3 regions of the Saccharophagus degradans 2-40 genome follow, and region 2 is predicted to be linked to each of the others. Evidence: predicted binding sites of a transcription regulator. Region 2 holds the regulator's gene; each other region holds the start of a gene.
What was found. The regulator LexA, encoded in region 2, represses DNA repair genes until DNA is damaged. The targets are predictions, from matches to a motif close to ACTGTNTNTANANACAGT.
Positions count from the first base shown of each region.

Region 1: recN (DNA repair protein RecN) is a predicted target of LexA. The motif match lies at 4,102-4,119, and genes of this name have one in related genera.
Region 3: uvrD (DNA helicase II) is a predicted target of LexA. The motif match lies at 2,911-2,928, and genes of this name have one in related genera.

Region 1 covers NC_007912.1:3,460,830-3,466,990, forward strand. Annotated here, with positions in the region: gene dnaJ (molecular chaperone DnaJ) at 1-1,110, opposite strand, end outside; gene dnaK (molecular chaperone DnaK) at 1,266-3,197, opposite strand; gene grpE (nucleotide exchange factor GrpE) at 3,368-3,952, opposite strand; gene recN (DNA repair protein RecN) at 4,144-5,817, shown strand; gene fur (ferric iron uptake transcriptional regulator) at 6,137-6,161, opposite strand, start outside.
Region 2 covers NC_007912.1:2,276,360-2,282,520, forward strand. Annotated here, with positions in the region: gene topA (type I DNA topoisomerase) at 1-1,221, shown strand, start outside; gene SDE_RS09330 (DUF6586 family protein) at 1,316-1,822, shown strand; gene SDE_RS09335 (hypothetical protein) at 1,959-2,228, shown strand; gene SDE_RS09340 (cell division inhibitor SulA) at 2,486-2,905, opposite strand; gene lexA (transcriptional repressor LexA) at 2,908-3,513, opposite strand; gene SDE_RS09350 (DUF6763 family protein) at 3,617-3,934, opposite strand; gene SDE_RS09355 (TetR/AcrR family transcriptional regulator) at 4,399-5,031, shown strand; gene nagZ (beta-N-acetylhexosaminidase) at 5,018-6,052, shown strand; gene SDE_RS09365 (mechanosensitive ion channel family protein) at 6,109-6,161, shown strand, end outside.
Region 3 covers NC_007912.1:4,762,118-4,768,278, reverse strand. Annotated here, with positions in the region: gene SDE_RS19675 (efflux RND transporter periplasmic adaptor subunit) at 1-1,004, opposite strand, end outside; gene SDE_RS19670 (TolC family protein) at 1,025-2,272, opposite strand; gene SDE_RS21645 (hypothetical protein) at 2,372-2,725, opposite strand; gene uvrD (DNA helicase II) at 2,971-5,145, shown strand; gene SDE_RS19655 (TRAP transporter substrate-binding protein) at 5,204-6,161, shown strand, end outside.

The sequences.
Region 1 (6,161 bases), 1.2 Mb from region 2:
ACCAAAAAAGTTTTTCATACCTTCAAACCAACTCTCTTGCTTGGGCGAATTTTTTTCACCTTTCATGCTGGCTTTAAGCTCTTCCAGTAACTCTTTTTGCTTTTTAGTGAGGTTAACCGGTGTTTCTATAATTACTCGGCACATCAAATCCCCTGCTGCGCCGCCGCGTACAGGTGTTACCCCTTTACCGCGTAAACGGAATAACTTGCCGGTTTGAGTTTCTGCCGGAATTTTAAGTTTAACGCGACCGTCTAGCGTGGGCACTTCTAGCTCACCACCTAAACAGGCATCGAAAAGGCTAATGGGCACTTCACAATACAAGTTGCGCCCTTCGCGCTGGAAGAATGCGTGATCTTGCACGTCTACCTGTACATATAAATCACCTGCTGGGCCGCCATCGGCACCCGCTTCGCCTTCACCTGCCAAACGTATTCTATCGCCGGTATCCACACCGGGTGGCACCTTAACAGAAAGGGTCTTAGTTTCTTCAACGCGACCGTGACCGTGACACTCTTTACACGGGTCGGTAATCATTTTGCCCTGACCGCGACAGTTAGGGCATGTTTGTTGTACCGAGAAGAAGCCTTGTTGCATACGCACCTGCCCATGACCACCACAGGTAGTACATGTTTGCGGGCTAGTACCGGGTTTGGCACCCGAGCCACCACAGGGCTTACAACTAACCAAAGTGGGCACGCGGATTTTAACCGTTGTACCCTTTACGGCATCTTCTAAGCTTAAATCTAAGGTGTAACGCAAATCGGAGCCGCGCGATGGCCCACCGCGACGACGGCCACCGCCGCCACCGAATATATCGCCGAATACATCGCCAAATATATCTGAGAAATTCCCTGCACCAGCGCCGCCGCCCATGCCTGCATTACCGTCTACGCCTGCATGACCATATTGATCATAAGCTGCACGTTTTTGCGCATCAGAAAGCACTTCGTAGGCTTCACTTGCCTCTTTGAATTTATCTTCAGAGTTGGGATCATCCGAGTTGCGATCCGGGTGATACTTCATAGCCACCTTGCGGTAAGCTTTCTTTAACTCTTGCGGACTCACATCTTTAGAGACGCCCAGCACTTCGTAGTAATCGCGTTTAGACATGTTTGTATTGGCTTCGTCGTAAGGCTAAGTGGTACAGCCTGGTGGAATTAATAAATATTAGCTACAAAACATAAACGCGGGCAGGCCCGCGTTTAGTCGTTCGGCCCTATAAGTAAGCGCCTTTTGGCACTTAACAAGGGTTAACAAACAGCAACTTACTTGCCGTCGTCTTCTTTTACTTCTTCAAACTCAGCGTCAACTGCGCCATCGTCTGCTGGCTGATCTGCGGCGGCATCAGCAGCGCCTGCTGCACCTGCACCCGCAGCGCCTTGCTCTGCATACAGTTTTTGAGCAAGAGAGCTAGATGCTTCAGTTAGCTTTTTAGTAGCCGCTTCCATCGCATCTTTATCTTCGCCTTTAGCTGCTTCTTCGGCTTCTGCAATTGCGCTTTCGATTGCAGATTTTTCGTCTGCCGTCGCCTTATCACCCGCCTCTTCAAGCGTTTTCTTGGTTGCATGAATAAGCCCTTCCAGCGTGTTTCTCGCAGTCACAACTTCTTCGAACTTGCGGTCCGCATCGGCGTTAGCTTCTGCGTCCTGCACCATTTTTTCGATTTCATCATCGCTTAAGCCAGAAGAAGCCTTAATAACGATAGATTGCTCTTTACCTGTAGCCTTATCTTTAGCAGACACATTCAAGATACCGTTGGCATCAATATCGAAAGTAACTTCGATTTGTGGCATGCCGCGTGGTGCAGGAGGAATGTCCGCCAAGTCGAAACGACCTAACGATTTATTCTGCGACGCTTGCTTACGCTCACCCTGTACTACGTGAATAGTTACAGCTGTTTGGTTGTCGTCTGCAGTAGAGAATACTTGCGACTTTTTAGTCGGGATAGTCGTATTCTTCTCGATTAATGGCGTTGCTACACCGCCCATGGTTTCGATACCCAAGCTTAATGGGGTTACGTCTAGCAACAATACGTCTTTAACGTCACCAGAAAGTACCGCACCTTGAATAGCTGCACCCATTGCTACTGCTTCATCTGGGTTTACATCTTTACGTGGCTCTTTACCAAAGAACTTGGCAACAGCAGCCTGCACCATTGGCATACGGGTTTGACCACCCACCAAAATTACGTCGTCGATGTCGCTTACAGAAACGCCAGCGTCTTTAATAGCCATTTTTAACGGCTCTAAAGAACGGTTTACAAGCTCTTCAACCAAAGACTCTAACTTAGCGCGCGAAAGCTTCACTACTAAGTGTTTAGGGCCAGTGGCATCGGCAGTAATGTATGGCAAGTTAACTTCTGTTTGCTGGCTAGAAGAAAGCTCGATTTTGGCTTTCTCTGCCGCTTCTTTTAAGCGTTGCAATGCAAGCGGATCGTTGTGTAAATCGATACCGTTTGTTTTCTTAAACTCTTCTGCCAAGTATTCAATTAAGCGCAAATCGAAATCTTCACCACCAAGGAAAGTATCACCGTTAGTAGAAAGTACTTCGAACTGGTGCTCGCCATCTACATCGGCAATTTCGATGATAGAAATATCGAAAGTACCACCACCTAGGTCGTATACAGCAATAGTGCTGTCGCCTTTGGATTTATCCATACCGTAAGCCAGTGCCGCTGCTGTAGGCTCGTTAATAATACGCTTAACGTCTAAACCAGCAATTTTACCGGCGTCTTTAGTTGCTTGACGCTGAGAGTCGTTGAAGTACGCAGGTACCGTAATAACCGCTTCGGTAACGGTTTCGCCCAAGTAATCTTCAGCGGTTTTCTTCATTTTTTTCAATACTTCAGCAGAAATTTGAGGCGGTGCTTTTTTGTCGCCTTTCACTTCTACCCATGCATCGCCATTATCTGCCGCGATAATTTTGTACGGCACCATGGAAATATCTTTTTGTACAACGTCGTCGGTAAACTTACGACCGATCAAACGCTTAACGGCAAACAAGGTGTTTTGCGGGTTAGTAACAGCCTGACGCTTAGCGCTCTGACCTACTAGAATTTCGCCGTCTTCAGTAAATGCAACAATAGAAGGTGTAGTGCGGTCACCTTCAGAGTTCTCAATTACTTTTGCTTTGTTACCTTCTAAGATGGATACACACGAGTTAGTTGTACCCAAATCTATACCAATAATTTTACCCATTTTGTGTCTCCACCTTTTGTATCTGTATCCAGCGCCTGGCGCTGGGCATTTCAATCGTTAACAAGGGTAAGCTCTTTTTGAAACCTACCCGATTAGTAATATTCGCTACTTGCAATATTGGTTCTAGCGAGAATTATTCAAGGGCTAAAACCATTTAAAGTAAGAAATTCTTACGCTTTAGATACCACCACCATAGCTGGGCGCACCAAACGACCGTGCAGGGTGTAGCCACGCTGGAATACATTGATTACGGTGTTGGGTTCTACATCTGGCTGCTCGATCATTGTCATAGCCTGATGCAATTGCGGGTCAAAGGGCTCGCCTTGAGGGTCTATTTGCTCAACCTTATGGCGCTTCAAACCATCTACTAAAGTTTTAAGCGTTAGCTCAACACCTTCTACCACCACACCTAAATCGGCACCTTCAGCTTTAGCTGCGTCGATTGCGCGCTCTAGGTTGTCTGCAACAGGTAAAATGTCGCCAACAAACTTTTCTAAACCAAATTTATGGGCCTTTTCTACATCTTGCTCGGCTCTGCGACGCGCGTTTTGCGCTTCGGCGGCAGCGCGCAAGGCGTTTTCTTTAGTGGTTTGCAACTCTTCATTCAAACGCGCTATTTCGGCTTGTAGTGCCGCAACGTCGTCTGAAGCAGGAGCTTCTGCGCCGGAGTCTGCAGCCTGCTGCGACTCTAGGGTTACCTGATCATCATCAAGCAGTTCCGAATTATCTTGTTGATCTTGTTCGTGATTAGTCACTGTGTTCTCCAAACCTTTAACCAAATAAGCGTTGAAACTGTTGAGCGCAAAAGCCAAAAAAAGGCCACACCCTAACGAACTGCATGGAATATGGGGGCACCCACTCAACATTCAAGAGCAAAAAAGCACTTTACAAGCAATTCAAAACCACTGTATAAATAACCATACCCCTTAACTGTGAGCCAAAAACCATGCTTACCCACCTGCATATCAGTGACTTCACCCTTGTTGATACGCTCGATCTTGAACTGCAACCAGGCCTTACCACCGTTACCGGCGAGACCGGCGCGGGTAAATCTATCACCCTAGACGCCCTTGCCTTGGCCCTTGGCGACCGAGCCGACGCAGATAAAGTGCGCCCCGGCGCTAAAAAAGCCGATATACACGCAAGCTTTTGCTTAAAGGCCCTACCCTTTGCTCGCAAGCAACTCGAAGAGCAAGACCTAGACCAAGGCGACGAATGTATATTGCGACGTGTCGTTACCTCCGAAGGCAGGTCACGCGCCTACATAAATGGCCACACGGTTACTCTGCAGCAGCTGCGCAGCTTTGGCGAAAGCCTTATTGATATTCACAGCCAGCACGAACACCAATCGCTGCTAAAAACCAGCACCCACCGCCGCTTATTGGACGATTTTGGTGGCAATGAAAATTTGGTTAAGCAAATAAAAGCCGCTTTTAACCAATGGCACACAGCCAATCAAACCCTTGAACAGGTGCGCAACAACAGCGAAGAAATTAACGCGCGCTTTCAATTACTGCGCTACCAAGTAGAAGAGCTAGACCAATTAGATTTACAAGAGGGCGAGCTTGAGGCACTCGAAGAAGAACAGAAAACGCTCGCTAACTCAGAAGAAATTCAACAGGGCTGCCAACAAGTTAGCGCACTGTGCAGTGACGATGAACAAGGCTTAAACGCGGCCTTACACCAAGCTATACACATACTAAGTAAACTGCCGGGCAAGTCTAAGCATTTAGAAGAAGCCGAAAGCTTGTTTCGCAGTGCAAGCATCCACGTAGAGGAAGCCCAACGCGAAATAGACCACCACACCGACAGCATAGAAGACGATGCATCGCGCCTGCCTGAAGTAGAAGCGCGCTTGACGGTAATATACGACATAGCCCGCAAACACCGCATACAGCCAGAAGAACTTATTGCACTACACCAGTCACTAGCTGACGAACTTGCCAGCCTGCGCAGCGGTGACGACCAATTAGAAGCGCTTGAGCAAGAAGCCGCCCAAACCAAGGCAGAATTCGATACCTACGCAGCTAAGCTCAGCGAAAAGCGCGCGCAAGCAGCAAAGAAACTAAGCACCCAAGTAAACAAAAAACTTAAGCAGCTAGCAATGGAAAACGCCCTCTTCGATATCTCGCTGCCTGCGGCCACCACCAAACCTAATCGCCACGGCAACGAAGAGGTAGAGTTTCTTATTTCTACACACCCAGGCCAAGCACCCAAAGCACTCAGCAAAATTGCATCCGGCGGTGAGCTTTCACGCATAAGCTTAGCCATACAAGTTGTTACCGCACAAACCTCCACCACCCCCACTATGGTATTCGATGAGGTGGATGTGGGTATTGGCGGCCCCACGGGCGACATAGTTGGCCAGTTGTTGCGAGAATTAGGCGAAAAAGGCCAAGTTATTTGCGTTACTCACCTTGCCCAAGTGGCGAGTAAGGCCCACCAACACTTATATGTGAGCAAATCGGTAAGCAAAAAAGACGTGAAATCTGACGTTAGCTACTTAAGCCAAGAGCAAAAAATTGCCGAGCTTGCACGCATGATGGGTGGCGACACTGCGTCTGCACAATCGCTTGCACACGCTAAAGAGATGTTAGAACAAGCCGTGCCAGCTAGCTAACAAGCAAGTGCTAACCAAACAGAACCATACAAAATAAAAAAGCTTGCAGAGTTACCCCTACAAGCTTTCAGGCTGGTCATAAACCTGATTCTGGTATCTCAGCGAGTAAATTCTTAGGGAGGAAGATCAAAAATGCTCAATTCATGGACGAATTGAGCAAGTTATAGGGACATATTCATACGTTTTTTGAGCTTTCACCCTAAGAATTTGCGGATTTAGAAAGACTAATCTCTTCGCAAAATAATTGAGGGGTTTATCCGTAATCTGAAAGCTTACAGAGTTACCCCTGCAAGCTGTTGCAATAACACGATAATCCGCGTTACTTTTTAGGTTTTACGTAAAGC
Region 2 (6,161 bases):
TTAGAAAAGCAGGGGATAGGTCGTCCATCCACATACGCGGCCATTATTTCTACCATTCAAGATCGCGGTTACGTACATGTTGAAAACCGTCGGTTCTATGCCGATAAAATGGGCGACATTGTTACCGAGCGCTTAACGGAAAGCTTTAGCGACCTAATGGATTACAGCTTTACCGCGAAAATGGAAGAGTCTCTAGACGTAGTGGCCGAAGGTAAAAAAGATTGGCTATCGCTGCTAAATAATTTTTACGACGACTTCATGCAGAAGTTGGACGCGGCTAAAGCGGCAGATACCGGCATGCGTCGCAACGAGCCAGTTGAAACCAATATTGAATGCACGAATTGCGGCCGCAACATGCAAATCCGCACTGGTACCACTGGTGTATTTTTGGGTTGCTCTGGCTACAACTTACCGCCCAAAGAACGCTGTAAGAACACCATGAACTTGGTGGCTGGCGAAGAAGCGGTAAACATTGACGAAGATGATGAGGCAGAATCCAAGCAGCTGCGTCAAAAACGCCGATGCAAAATTTGTAATACTGCAATGGATAGCTACTTACTGGATGAAACCAGAAAGCTGCACATTTGTGGTAATAACCCAGATTGTTCTGGCTACGAAGTAGAGGCCGGTAGCTTTAAAATTAAAGGTTACGAAGGCCCGGTTATTGAATGCGATAAGTGCGGCCAAGACATGCAGTTAAAGTCGGGTCGATTTGGTAAATACTTTGGCTGCACAAGCGAAAGCTGCAGCAATACTAGAAAGCTATTGCGTAACGGTGAAGCTGCGCCGCCCAAAATGGACCCAGTAAAAATGCCAGAGCTTAAATGCGAGAAGGTAGACGATACCTACGTATTGCGCGATGGTGCTTCGGGCATTTTCTTGGCTGCGAGTCAGTTTCCTAAAAACAGAGAAACGCGAGCGCCACTAGTAAAAGAGCTGTTGCCACACAAAGACGAAATAGACCCCAAGTACGACTTTTTGATGAAGGCACCACTGCAGGATAATAACGGCTTGGATACTATTGTTCGCTACAGCCGTAAAACCAAAGAGCAGTATGTGCAAACCGAAGTAGACGGTAAGGCCACAGGCTGGAAAGCGTTTTACGAGGGTGGTAAATGGGTGATTAGCGATGAGCAAAAACCTAAAAAACCCGCTAAAAAAGCAGCTACAAAAACGAAAGCTAAGCCGAAAGCAAAAGCCAAGGCTAAAAAAGACGAATAGCCGGTAATATTGTAATTGTGTGTTAAAACTATCCCTCAAAGAGCAATCTTTGGGGGATAGTTGCATTGGGGCAAAACAAAGTTTGGAGCAGTGAATGAGTAAAGCATTAAAACTGGCGAGCATGGTAAATCAGCAGCTCGCATTTGCTAAATCTCTGTGGCAGCAAGCAGAGAGTTTGGGCGCGGGTTTTAACGCGCACGCGTGTAAGCAGGCCGGTATCATGCAGTTGTGTACAGGGCTGTGCTTGTATGCAAAAGAGATTGGTTTAGTTGAGGATGAAACGCTGCCTGTGAGTGTAAACGCTATATTGGCTAAGCTATTGGCAATGGGAGATGGCGTAGGGGCAGACTTTAGGTATGAGCAGTTGCGCGATTTGGCGCGCGATGATTCTTCTTGGTTAGCCCATATTGCTGCAATAGAGCCTAGCTTATTTGAACCCAAGCCTGTTCCGGCTCCTGCGGATGAAAATATCATTGCGGTATCTTTGGGCGCGCAGCGCGAAACGCATTGGTTGAATGTTGAATTAGCTATATTGCAGGGTATACGTGACCAATGTGCAGGGTTAATTCGTGATCAGCGTGAAGTTTCATCGGAATACTAGTATTTTGTTACTTGCTTTGCTTTGTTTAGGCGTTTGCGATGGTAATTTGAGATTTAGCCGTGAATGGGCAGATAAATAAAGCCTACTTTGGTAGAATAGCCATCCAAACACATGAATTGAGTTGTGCCGACATTCTATGTCTACGTTATATGAAATTGTTGAAATGCCAAACGGCGAAATTGCGTTAAAGCGAGCTGATGAGGTGGATGAAGAGTCTGGCTTAGAGCCGCTTGTGTCTATCCGGTTCTCGGAAGAGTCTCTTTATTTTTTAAACGAAGCAAAATTAGAAGTAGCAAAAGCCATGATTGAAGCTGGCTTGCAGGCGGCGGGTGATTTAACCGACCCTCAGCTCGTAGAGGAAGAAGCCGCTACTGCCATTCTGGAAGGTGAGCCTACTCTTCATTGATGTCATTAATATCATAGATATCATTAGCGTTATTGATGTCGTTAATGCCACCTAAGTTGTGGTGCCATAAATGACATGGTGTAATTAGCCGCTAATCACTAGTTTCTCTTCAAGGTTACGAGCTAAATTTTCAAATATATGCGCTGCTAGTTCTTATATGTTTTCTTTGGGCTTGCTCTTTTAAGGTAAAGTTTAAGCTAAGCCTTACGCCTTAAAAGTGTTGTGTGGCGCTGCAGTGTTTCATTAATTAGTGTGAATTACTGTGCTTGCCTGTTGCGTAATAAAAGCCCGCGAGTATTGCCTTGAATAGCTGCGCTTTCTAATTGCCTGCAGTCTTGATCTGTTAAATCGTGGGCGGTGCACACTACTGTATGGCTGCAACCATTAGCCAGGGCATCCCAAAGTAGGGCGCCAGTTTTACCTATTGTTTTGCTTGGGTGAATAAGGCGTAACCTAGAAAGATTAAAGCCGTATTCTTGCAAAAGCGTTTTACTAATACCGGTGGGCGCAATCCAAGTTAGCCAGCGGTCGTTACACTTGTTGGTTAAGTGCGCAAGCATTGGCAAAAGTATTGCCGATTGATCGTCGCCAAATTCAGACAAAATAATCTCGGTAATACCAGCGTTACTTGGTTTGGTTTCGGGTAGAGCTGCGAGTAAAGAAAGTTGTGCGGCCATAATTATAACTCTCGACGAATAATGCCTACGCTTAGGCCTTCAATAGAAAAGTTTGCATCCCGTAAATCCACTTCAATAATATTGAAGTCTGGGTTTTCAGGAAGTAATTGGATGGTTGCGTTGTTGCGTTCGCGCTTAAAGCGTTTAACCGTAACTTCATCTTCTATACGGGCTACCACAATATCGCCATTCTTTACTTGTGTTGTGCTGTGCACAGCAAGTAAGTCGCCATCTAAAATACCCGCATCGCGCATACTCATACCCTGTACTTTTAAAAGGTAGTTTGCTTGAGGGTAGAAAAAGTCGGGGGGGACGTCGCAGTAATCTTCAATATTCTGCTCTGCCAAAATTGGGTTACCTGCCGCCACTCGGCCAATTAATGGAATGCCTTGAATGGTTTCTGGTAAGCGAATACCGCGCGATGCACCTGGTACCATTTCAATAGCGCCTTTGCGGGCTAAGGCTTTAAGGTGTTCTTCGGCCGCATTAGCAGAGCGAAAGCCGAGTTGATTGGCTATTTCTGCCCGAGTAGGTGGGTAACCGGTGTCTTCTATGTGACTTTTTATTAGGTCTAGTACTTCCTGTTGACGCGTTGTCAATTTGTACATGGTTCCCCCTAGGGTAAATGCGATTGGATGAATATACAGTACTTGTGATTATATACAGTAAATTCGGTTTGGCAACCCTCAATCGCAATTCCTATTTTGGGGGCTACATATCGTCGAACCCCACAAAGCCATCCGGCTCTATTAGTTCAATGGGGTTCATGTAGTCGTTGTTTTCAAAATCGGAGGTGTCTGACCAGAAGTCTTCAGAGTCTAACCCGTAGGCGCCGGCTTCATCGGTGGGAGCTTGCGCTTGGATAATTCTCATTTGGCCCCACGACTCAATATCAAATTCATCAATATCGCCATCTTGGTATTGTACTTCTATGGTGCCGCTCTTTTCGTCTATAGCGACGACTTCGAACAATTGGGCGTTGGTGAGGTCTTCGTACCAGCTGTTTATAGGTGGGTAGTATGAGGCCATTGTCGATCTCCGACTTGATTGCGTTTAGTGTGCGTGCTCCTTGATAGAGTTACTTTGGTAAGATTGTGCTGTCATCCTGCTTTAAAGTTATCACCGGTCGGGCGACTTTGCGAACAGTGAATGGCGGTGTATAAAGCGCGCTAACAAAATAGGGTGGTGCCAAATCTCATATGGGTTATTAGCTTTTACTACTAAGCGATTGTTATGTTTAAAAAAGTACGGCTGCTGGTGTGCGGCAGGGGTAGCGGCCATGTAACGGTCTGGGAATATCACCGTAGGGGCTGATAAAAAAATGATCTAAAGCTAGAGGTTCTGGGAGGCATTTAGTTAAAAATACCGGTTTATGTTCGTTAGGCGCCTAAACGATTATAAACCCTGTAATTTGAAGGGCTTTTCTTGACATGATCCGAGGTTAAACCGTATGGTTTGCGCCGATTAAAACGATAACATTCAGGGCGGTTTTTATGGCGCAAAACGAGACGGTTGATCGTATTTTGAACGCCGCTACGATTTTATTTGCCGAACGAGGCTTCGCGGAGACTTCCCTGCGTACGATTACTGGCATGGCAGACGTAAATTTGGCGTCGGTAAATTACCATTTCGGGTCTAAAAAGGAGCTTATTCAAGCGGTTTTTACTCGGTTTATGACTCCGTTTTGTAAAGAACTAGACCGCAGGCTGGATGACTATGAGCATGCTGGGCAGCAGTCGCCCAACCCAGATGTGTTGCTACGGCATCTGTTTGCCGCCTTCAAGGCGGTAACCGAAGAGATTAACGAGCCACCGCAGCGCTTTATGAAACTGCTTGGTTTGGCTTATTCCCAATCGCAAGAGCATTTAAGGCTAAGTATTATTGAGCAATTTGGCGGTACCTATACGCGTTTTACCCACGCGTTAAAAGGCTCCTTGCCCGAAATGTCGAATGTTACTTTTTATTGGCGTTTGTATTTTATGCTTGGTGCTGCGGTTTTTACGCTTTCTAGTTACGATTCTATTCGCGGCATTTTAAATGCTGACTACCACGAAGATACCGCTCTCGATGCGGCCATAGAGCTAATGATTCCATCATTAGTGGGGATGCTAAATGTTGGAGACTAACAATCAATTGCTTGGTCCAGTTATTGCGGATATTGCCGGTCAAACTCTTTCCGATGAAGATATAGCGCTAATAAAGAACCCGCTAATTGGCGGGTTAATACTGTTTACCCGTAACTATTCAACCCCTTCACAGCTTGACGCGCTAGTTAAGCAAATTCGCAGTGTACGGGCAGATATAATTCTTGCTGTTGACCACGAGGGTGGCAGGGTGCAGCGCTTTCGGGAAGGCTTTACCCGCATTCCAGCTATGCAAGTATTTGCCAGCGCTTATAAAGCTCGTGCCGAGTTAACCCTTGCGCTTGCCTGTAATACCGGCTGGTTAATGGCTAGTGAACTTCGCGCTTACGACATAGATATTAGCTTTGCACCAGTATTGGATGTGGATGATAGTTTTAGCAGCATTATTGGCGATAGAGCTTTTTCTTCAGACCCCAAAGCTGTTACTGCGCTAGCGGGTGCATTTATAGACGGTATGCAACAAGCAGGTATGGCTTGTACCGGTAAGCATTTTCCTGGGCATGGCAGTGTGCGTGCCGATAGCCATTTAGAGCTGCCAGTGGATTATCGCTCGCTCGAAGCTATAGAGCAGCTCGATTTAATGCCTTTTGCTAAGTTGCAAAGTAAGCTTGATGCTGTAATGCCTGCCCATATATTGTTCCCAGAGGTTGACGATCAGCCCGTTGGCTTTTCTTCTGTTTGGCTGCAAAAAATATTGCGCGATAAAATGGCCTACGACGGTGTAATTTTTAGTGATGATTTGACGATGGAAGGTGCCGCCGTGGCGGGTAGCTTCGGGGAGCGAGCCATAAAAGCAATGAGCGCTGGCTGCGACACATTATTGGTTTGCAACAATCGCGAGGCCACCCTTGAGGTTATTCAGACATTGGCAGATAACGGCAACTATTCTACCTCTATTCGATTGACCAGAATGCGGGGGAAAGCAGGGGCGCAACCTATTTATGATTTACACAATAATAAACGCTGGCAAGAAACCAAAGAAGCATTACTAGCACTTGCTTAATCAGAGGTTCCTTAATTTAAAGTTGAGGCAAATGAATTTAATTGATGGAGTAAATAGTGGACGCTTTTAAATCTACGCTGCAAGAGTGGTTAGGGGAGCTAGCAGGCAA
Region 3 (6,161 bases), 2.5 Mb from region 2:
GTGAAGCGGCCATCGGTTTTGCCAAGTTGTAGAGGTTTAAAGGTGTAACTATCGCCTTGCTGCACAAATACGCCGGTGCCGTCCGGCAGGGTTTGAATGGCTTCATTGGCTACGGCTAAGTTCACCGTGTGTGTTTCTGTGGTTATGCGGCCTTCTACTAGCACGCCGGGCGATAAGTCGCCATGGGTGTTACTTACTTCTGCGCGCGCTAATACATAGGGTTTATTATCACCTGCCGGTACCAAGTGGTTAATAGTGGCTGCAATGGTGGTGTTTGCTAAAACAATATGCACTTCTTGCCCTGCTTTAATTTTTTGTTTTTGCGCGGGGAATACTTTTAGTTCTGCCCACAGTGTGTCGTACCGTGCAATAGAAAATAGCTCTTGTTCACCTGTCATTTCGCCTGCGTTCGCGTGGCGTTGAATAATCGTTCCGCTGATGGGGGCGAGTATGGCATAACGTTTAAGGCTTTCGTTCGATTCTATTTCAGCAAGCACATCCCCTTGTTGTACATAATCGCCAATATTGGCTTTAACCGAATAAATTACGCCGGCAAACCTAGCGCGTACATGGCTAAGTTGCTCCGGTGCGGTTGTTAACGTGCCGTAGCTGATGGTTTGGTGGTGTAAAGTTACAGGCCCTGCGCTGCTGGTTTTAATGCCTACCTGTTTTGCTAGTGCGGCGGGAATAGTAGAGCTTTCATCGTGGTGGTGTTCGTCGTCGTGATGATGCTCATCTTCGTGATCTTTATGATCATCGTGCTCGTTATGTGAATCTTGCTTGTGTGCGTGCTCGTGAGTATCGGCGTGGTCGTGTTTATCGTTATGTTGTTGCGAATAATATTGCTCTAACGATTCGTGTTCGTGCTCATGGTGAGAATGATGTTTTACGTCTTCTGTTTGGTGGTTGTGGCCTGCTTGCTCGGCATGGGCAGTATTTGTAATACCGGTATAGAGCAATGCGTGCATAGAAAGTATTAAAAACGTCTTGTTGTAGTTTTTCATAGTTGTTAATCCGTAATTATTTAGTGCTTTGGCAGCGCTTGCCCAGTTAGCTGTTCAATCATTGTTTGTTGATTGTGTGCATCTGCGGCGGTTTGAATGAGTTGGTGATTTGCTTCAAGTAAATCCTGCTGTGCGGCTAACCAATCGCGGTAACTGTAGCGTCCACTCTCGTAGGCTTGCTGAGTAAGCGCCAGCGCCTGTTGCAAGTTGGGCAGTATGTTTTGTTGTAGTGTATGTGCAGCGTTAATTGCGTTGTTGCGCAGGTGGTAGGCTTTAAATAACACTTCCTGCAGTTGCAGTTTTTGATGTTGTTGTTGATAGACAAGCTCATCTTGTTTGGCTTGCTGGGCATTCATTGAATGACGATTTCGCTTGCTACTGCCAAGCGGCATGCTCACCGCGGCGACTAAACCCGTGTCGCCGGTTGATGCAAAAGACCGAACGCCTAGCTGCCATTCGATGTCACTACTCGCTTGGCTACTTATTAATTGATACTGGGCCTTGGCAATACGCTGCTCGCTGGTTAGCTGCGCAATTGCGGGGCCTTGCTCAATACTAGCAAGCAAGTTTTGCCAGGTTTGCGCGGGTGCAAAGGTATAGAGTTCACCTTGTACTCTGTTAAAGCTAGCTGCAGGTTCGCCCCAGTTTTTAGCGAGTTGAGTAAAGCGTATTGTTAATTCGGTTTTCAGTGTTTGCGCTTGCAGCTTAGTTTGGCTAAGCGCCGCTTTTGCACGCAGTACATCGGCTTCTGGTGCAGCGCCCAATTCTGCACGCTTGGTTACACTAGTGAGAGTTGTTTGTGCGAGTTGTACAGAATAGTTTGCAAGGCTTACTTGTTCTTGAAGTGCCAGTGCATTTATAAAATCGCGCGAAAGATTGCCAAGTACGTCTAGGGTTTCAATTTGTTGTTGCGCTAAGGCTAATTGTTGTTGCGCATCGACAACGGTAATGCGGGCGTTTTGCTTGTCGCCAAGTTCAATTGCCGATGACAGCGCCAATGTAATCTCTGCCGAATCCGTACCGGCAATTTCGCCGCTGCCGGCAAAATTCTCGGCTTCTAGCGCCAAAGTAAATTGTGGTTTTAGTTGTGCTTGCTTACGCTGCGCGGTTAGCGCCTTATGTTTAAATTCAAAGCCGCGCAGCTGCGGGTTGTGGCTAAGCGTTTTTTCTATTGCCTGAGGCAAGGTTAGCGTTTGAGCGTGTGCGGTGCCAAAAGTTACCGCGCACAAGGTGGCGGCAAACACCAATAAATAGCGTATTAAGTGCATGGAGTTATCCTGCAGTTTAGTTTTAACAAAAGTTTGTAGCGTTATTTGTAGCGCTAATTGCGTACGCGCCAATTAAAAGGCGGTTTTGGGGTGCGAAAACTAAAGAATGGGAGGGCGGTAAAGGCTGGTGCTGCGATTAATGGGGGCGGCAGTAGCGTGCTGCGGAATTTGTATTGTGGGTGAGCTTATAACTAATACTAGCTCGCGACCAACAAAGGGCGTGCCGTGAGCGCCGTGGCAGCAGTGATGATCGCAGTTGTGACAGTCCGATGTACCAGAGTCGCTAGCTTGGCTGGCGCCTTTAAGGTTTACGGTGTGTAGAGAATTATCACTAAGGTGCTTGTCGGCCTCTAGCGCGTTACCTAGCTGGTGCCACTGATGGGCGTCTGCCATAGCCATTGTTGTTTGCAGGGCAAACAGGGCGAGCAGTATGTAGGTAAGGCGTTTTAGCATAACGGTATTAAATGGAGCCTGTTCCAGCGCGTAAACCTAAAGTTGGGTGGCCCATCCTAGCTATCTCTTCAAGTTAAATAAAGCCCGAAAGCCGCAATTTTAACTTTATTCGGTGAGTGGAAAGTGGGTGCCTAAGCTGTATTGCCCCAATCTTGGGCTGAGATTAGTAGGGATTAATTGAAATTGCTGTCTATTTATACATGTTTCCTCTCGCCAGCTTGGGCGAATAAGGTACAATGCCGGCCATGGACGTATCTTACTTACTTGACGGTTTAAATGAGCCCCAGCGCGAAGCGGTATCCGCCCCGCTGGGTAATATTCTTGTGCTTGCGGGGGCTGGCAGCGGTAAAACGCGAGTGCTGGTGCACCGTATCGCCTGGCATATTCAGGTGGAAGGCCTTTCGCCCCACCAGATTATGGCGGTAACCTTTACCAATAAGGCCGCGCGCGAAATGCGTTCGCGCCTAGATGAGATTATGGGTGAGCGCTTAGGCCCTAGTGGCGTGCGCAGTATGTGGGTAGGTACCTTCCACGGTATTGCTCACCGCTTATTAAAGGCCCACTGGCAAGAAGCCGGTTTGCCACAAAACTTCCAAATATTGGATAGCGACGATCAACTGCGCGTAGTTAAGCGCGTTTATCAAGAGCTGCAAATTGACGACAGTCGCTTCCCGTTCAAGCAAGCCCAGTGGTTTATTAACGGTCAAAAAGACGAAGGTATTCGGCCGCAATATATTCAAGAGGGGCACGACCCGTTCCTTGCCACCATGAAGCAGGTATACGCCGCCTACGAAGAAGCCTGCGCGCGTGCTGGTGTGGTGGATTTCGCCGAGCTGCTATTGCGATCCCACGAGTTGTGGTTAAAAAATCCCACGTTGCTTAAACACTACCAAAACCGTTTTCGCGCCTTGCTGGTGGACGAATTTCAAGATACCAACTCGGTACAGTATGCCTGGTTGCGGGTGCTGGCAGGGCCAGAGGGCTGTATTACGGCGGTAGGTGACGACGACCAATCTATTTACGGTTGGCGCGGTGCCAAAATAGAAAATATTCAGCAGTTTGAAGTAGATTTTAAAAACGTAAACACCATTCGCTTAGAGCAAAACTACCGTTCTACGGGCACCATATTGGAAGCCGCCAACGCGGTTATTACCAATAACTCGCAGCGACTGGGTAAAAAACTGTGGACATCGGGCGCCGATGGCGAGCTTATCGATTTATATTCTGCATTTAATGAGCAAGATGAAGCGCGTTATATCGTCGAGCGCATTTCTGAATGGGTGAAAGATGGCGGCGCTCGCGAAGACGTTGCTGTGCTGTATCGCTCGAATGCTCAATCGCGGGTGCTAGAAGAAGCGTTTATTCGCGAAGGCATGGCGTACCGCATATACGGTGGTCAGCGATTCTACGAGCGCCTAGAAATTAAAAATGCCCTGGCCTATGGTCGACTCATTTTAAACCGCCAAGACGATGCCGCCTTTGAGCGGGTTATTAACACGCCAACGCGCGGTATAGGCAGCAAAACGGTGGATACTCTTCGCCTAATGGCGCGCGAGCAAGGCTTTAGCATGTACGAAGCCATGTTGGGCGCTATTCGCAATGGTGTATTTACCGCTCGCGCAACAAATGCATTAAAAGCGTTCGACGAATTGTTAAAGCTGTTAGAAGCCAGTATTGCTGCGGCGCGCTTGCCAGATCAAATGGATATTATTATTAATGAATCTGGCTTAAAAGATTTTCACGCAAAAGAAAAAGGTGAGCGCGGTCAGGCGCGACTAGAAAACTTGAACGAATTAGTTGTGGCCTGCGGCGCATTTAATGCCGAAGACGACGAGATATCTCCGCTGGCAGAATTTTTAGATCGCGCTGCGCTAGATGCCGGCGATCAACAAGCCGATGAGTACGAAGATGCGGTGCAAATGATGACTCTGCACAGCGCAAAGGGTTTGGAATTCCCGCTGGTCTTCTTGGTGGGCATGGAAGAAAACCTCTTCCCCCATAAAATGAGTATGGAAGATGCCGGTGGCTTAGAAGAGGAGCGTCGACTGGCTTATGTAGGCATTACCCGCGCTATGAAAAAGCTGGTGCTTACCTATGCAGAAAGCCGCCGCATGTATGGCAACGAAAATTTTAATGCTATATCGCGTTTTGTAAGGGAAATTCCTAAGCAGCTTGTTGAAGAAGTGCGTATTAACACTACCGTTACACGCCCCAGTAGTTACTCCACATCCCCATTGTTAACCGGCACAACCTCTACAGAAGGTTTTAGCCTAGGCCAAAGTGTGTACCACCCAATATTTGGCGACGGAGTAATCTTGCAGTTTGAGGGTCAGGGTCCCAGCGCGCGAGTGCAGGTAAACTTTAGTACCGAAGGCACCAAATGGTTGGTGCTACAGTATGCGAAGCTGGAAGCTATTTAATCGCTAACGTTGAGTGGCTAATTGCAAACTCAAAAAAGTAAAAAAATAATTAAAGAGAATGGAAATGGAAACGAGATATTCACCGGCTTGGTTGCCCGCGGCATTGCTTGCGGCGGTTGCTATAATTGGAGTATTGGCTACTGCCTTGGTAGTGCAAAAGTGCAAGGCGCCCCATAAGCAGCAGTTGGTGGGTGATGTGGTGCAACAGCAGCACTACGAATGGAAAATGGTAACCACTTGGCCTAAAAATTTCCCCGGCTTGGGCTTGGCGCCAGAAAATTTTGCCAAAATGGTTAACACCATGAGTAACGGTCGTTTAACGGTGAGCGTGCATGGCGCTAACGAAATTGTACCGGCGCTGGGCGTGTTTGGGGCTGTGTCTTCGGGTAGTGTGCAAATGGGGCACAGTGCTGCCTACTATTGGAAAGGTAAAATCCCCGCCGCTGTCTTTTTTACTTCTGTTCCTTTTGGTATGAACGCGCAAGAGCTAAACGGCTGGCTGCACTACGGTGGCGGTTTAGAATTGTGGCGCGAAACCTATGCACCGTTTAATTTAATTCCTTTTGCGGCGGGTAATACCGGTGTGCAAATGGGCGGCTGGTTTAATAAAGAAATAAACTCTATAAACGATTTACAGGGTTTAAAAATGCGCATCCCTGGGTTGGGCGGCGAAGTGTTTAGCCGCGCTGGCGGTACGGCAGTGAATATCCCTGGCGGTGAGCTGTATACTTCGCTGCAATCGGGTGTAATAGACGCAACCGAATGGGTTGGCCCCTACAACGATCTCGCATTTGGTTTTCATCAAATTGCAAAATACTACTACTACCCAGGCTGGCACGAACCTGGCCCCACATTAGAAATTATAGTTAACAAAGACGCCTACAACAGCCTGCCTGAAGATTTACAAAAAATAATAGAGGTTGCCGCCCGCGCGGTAAACCAAGATATGCTCGACGAATACACAGCGCGCAACAATGCCGCGTTGGCAGAGCTAGTAGAAAAACATAATGTAGATG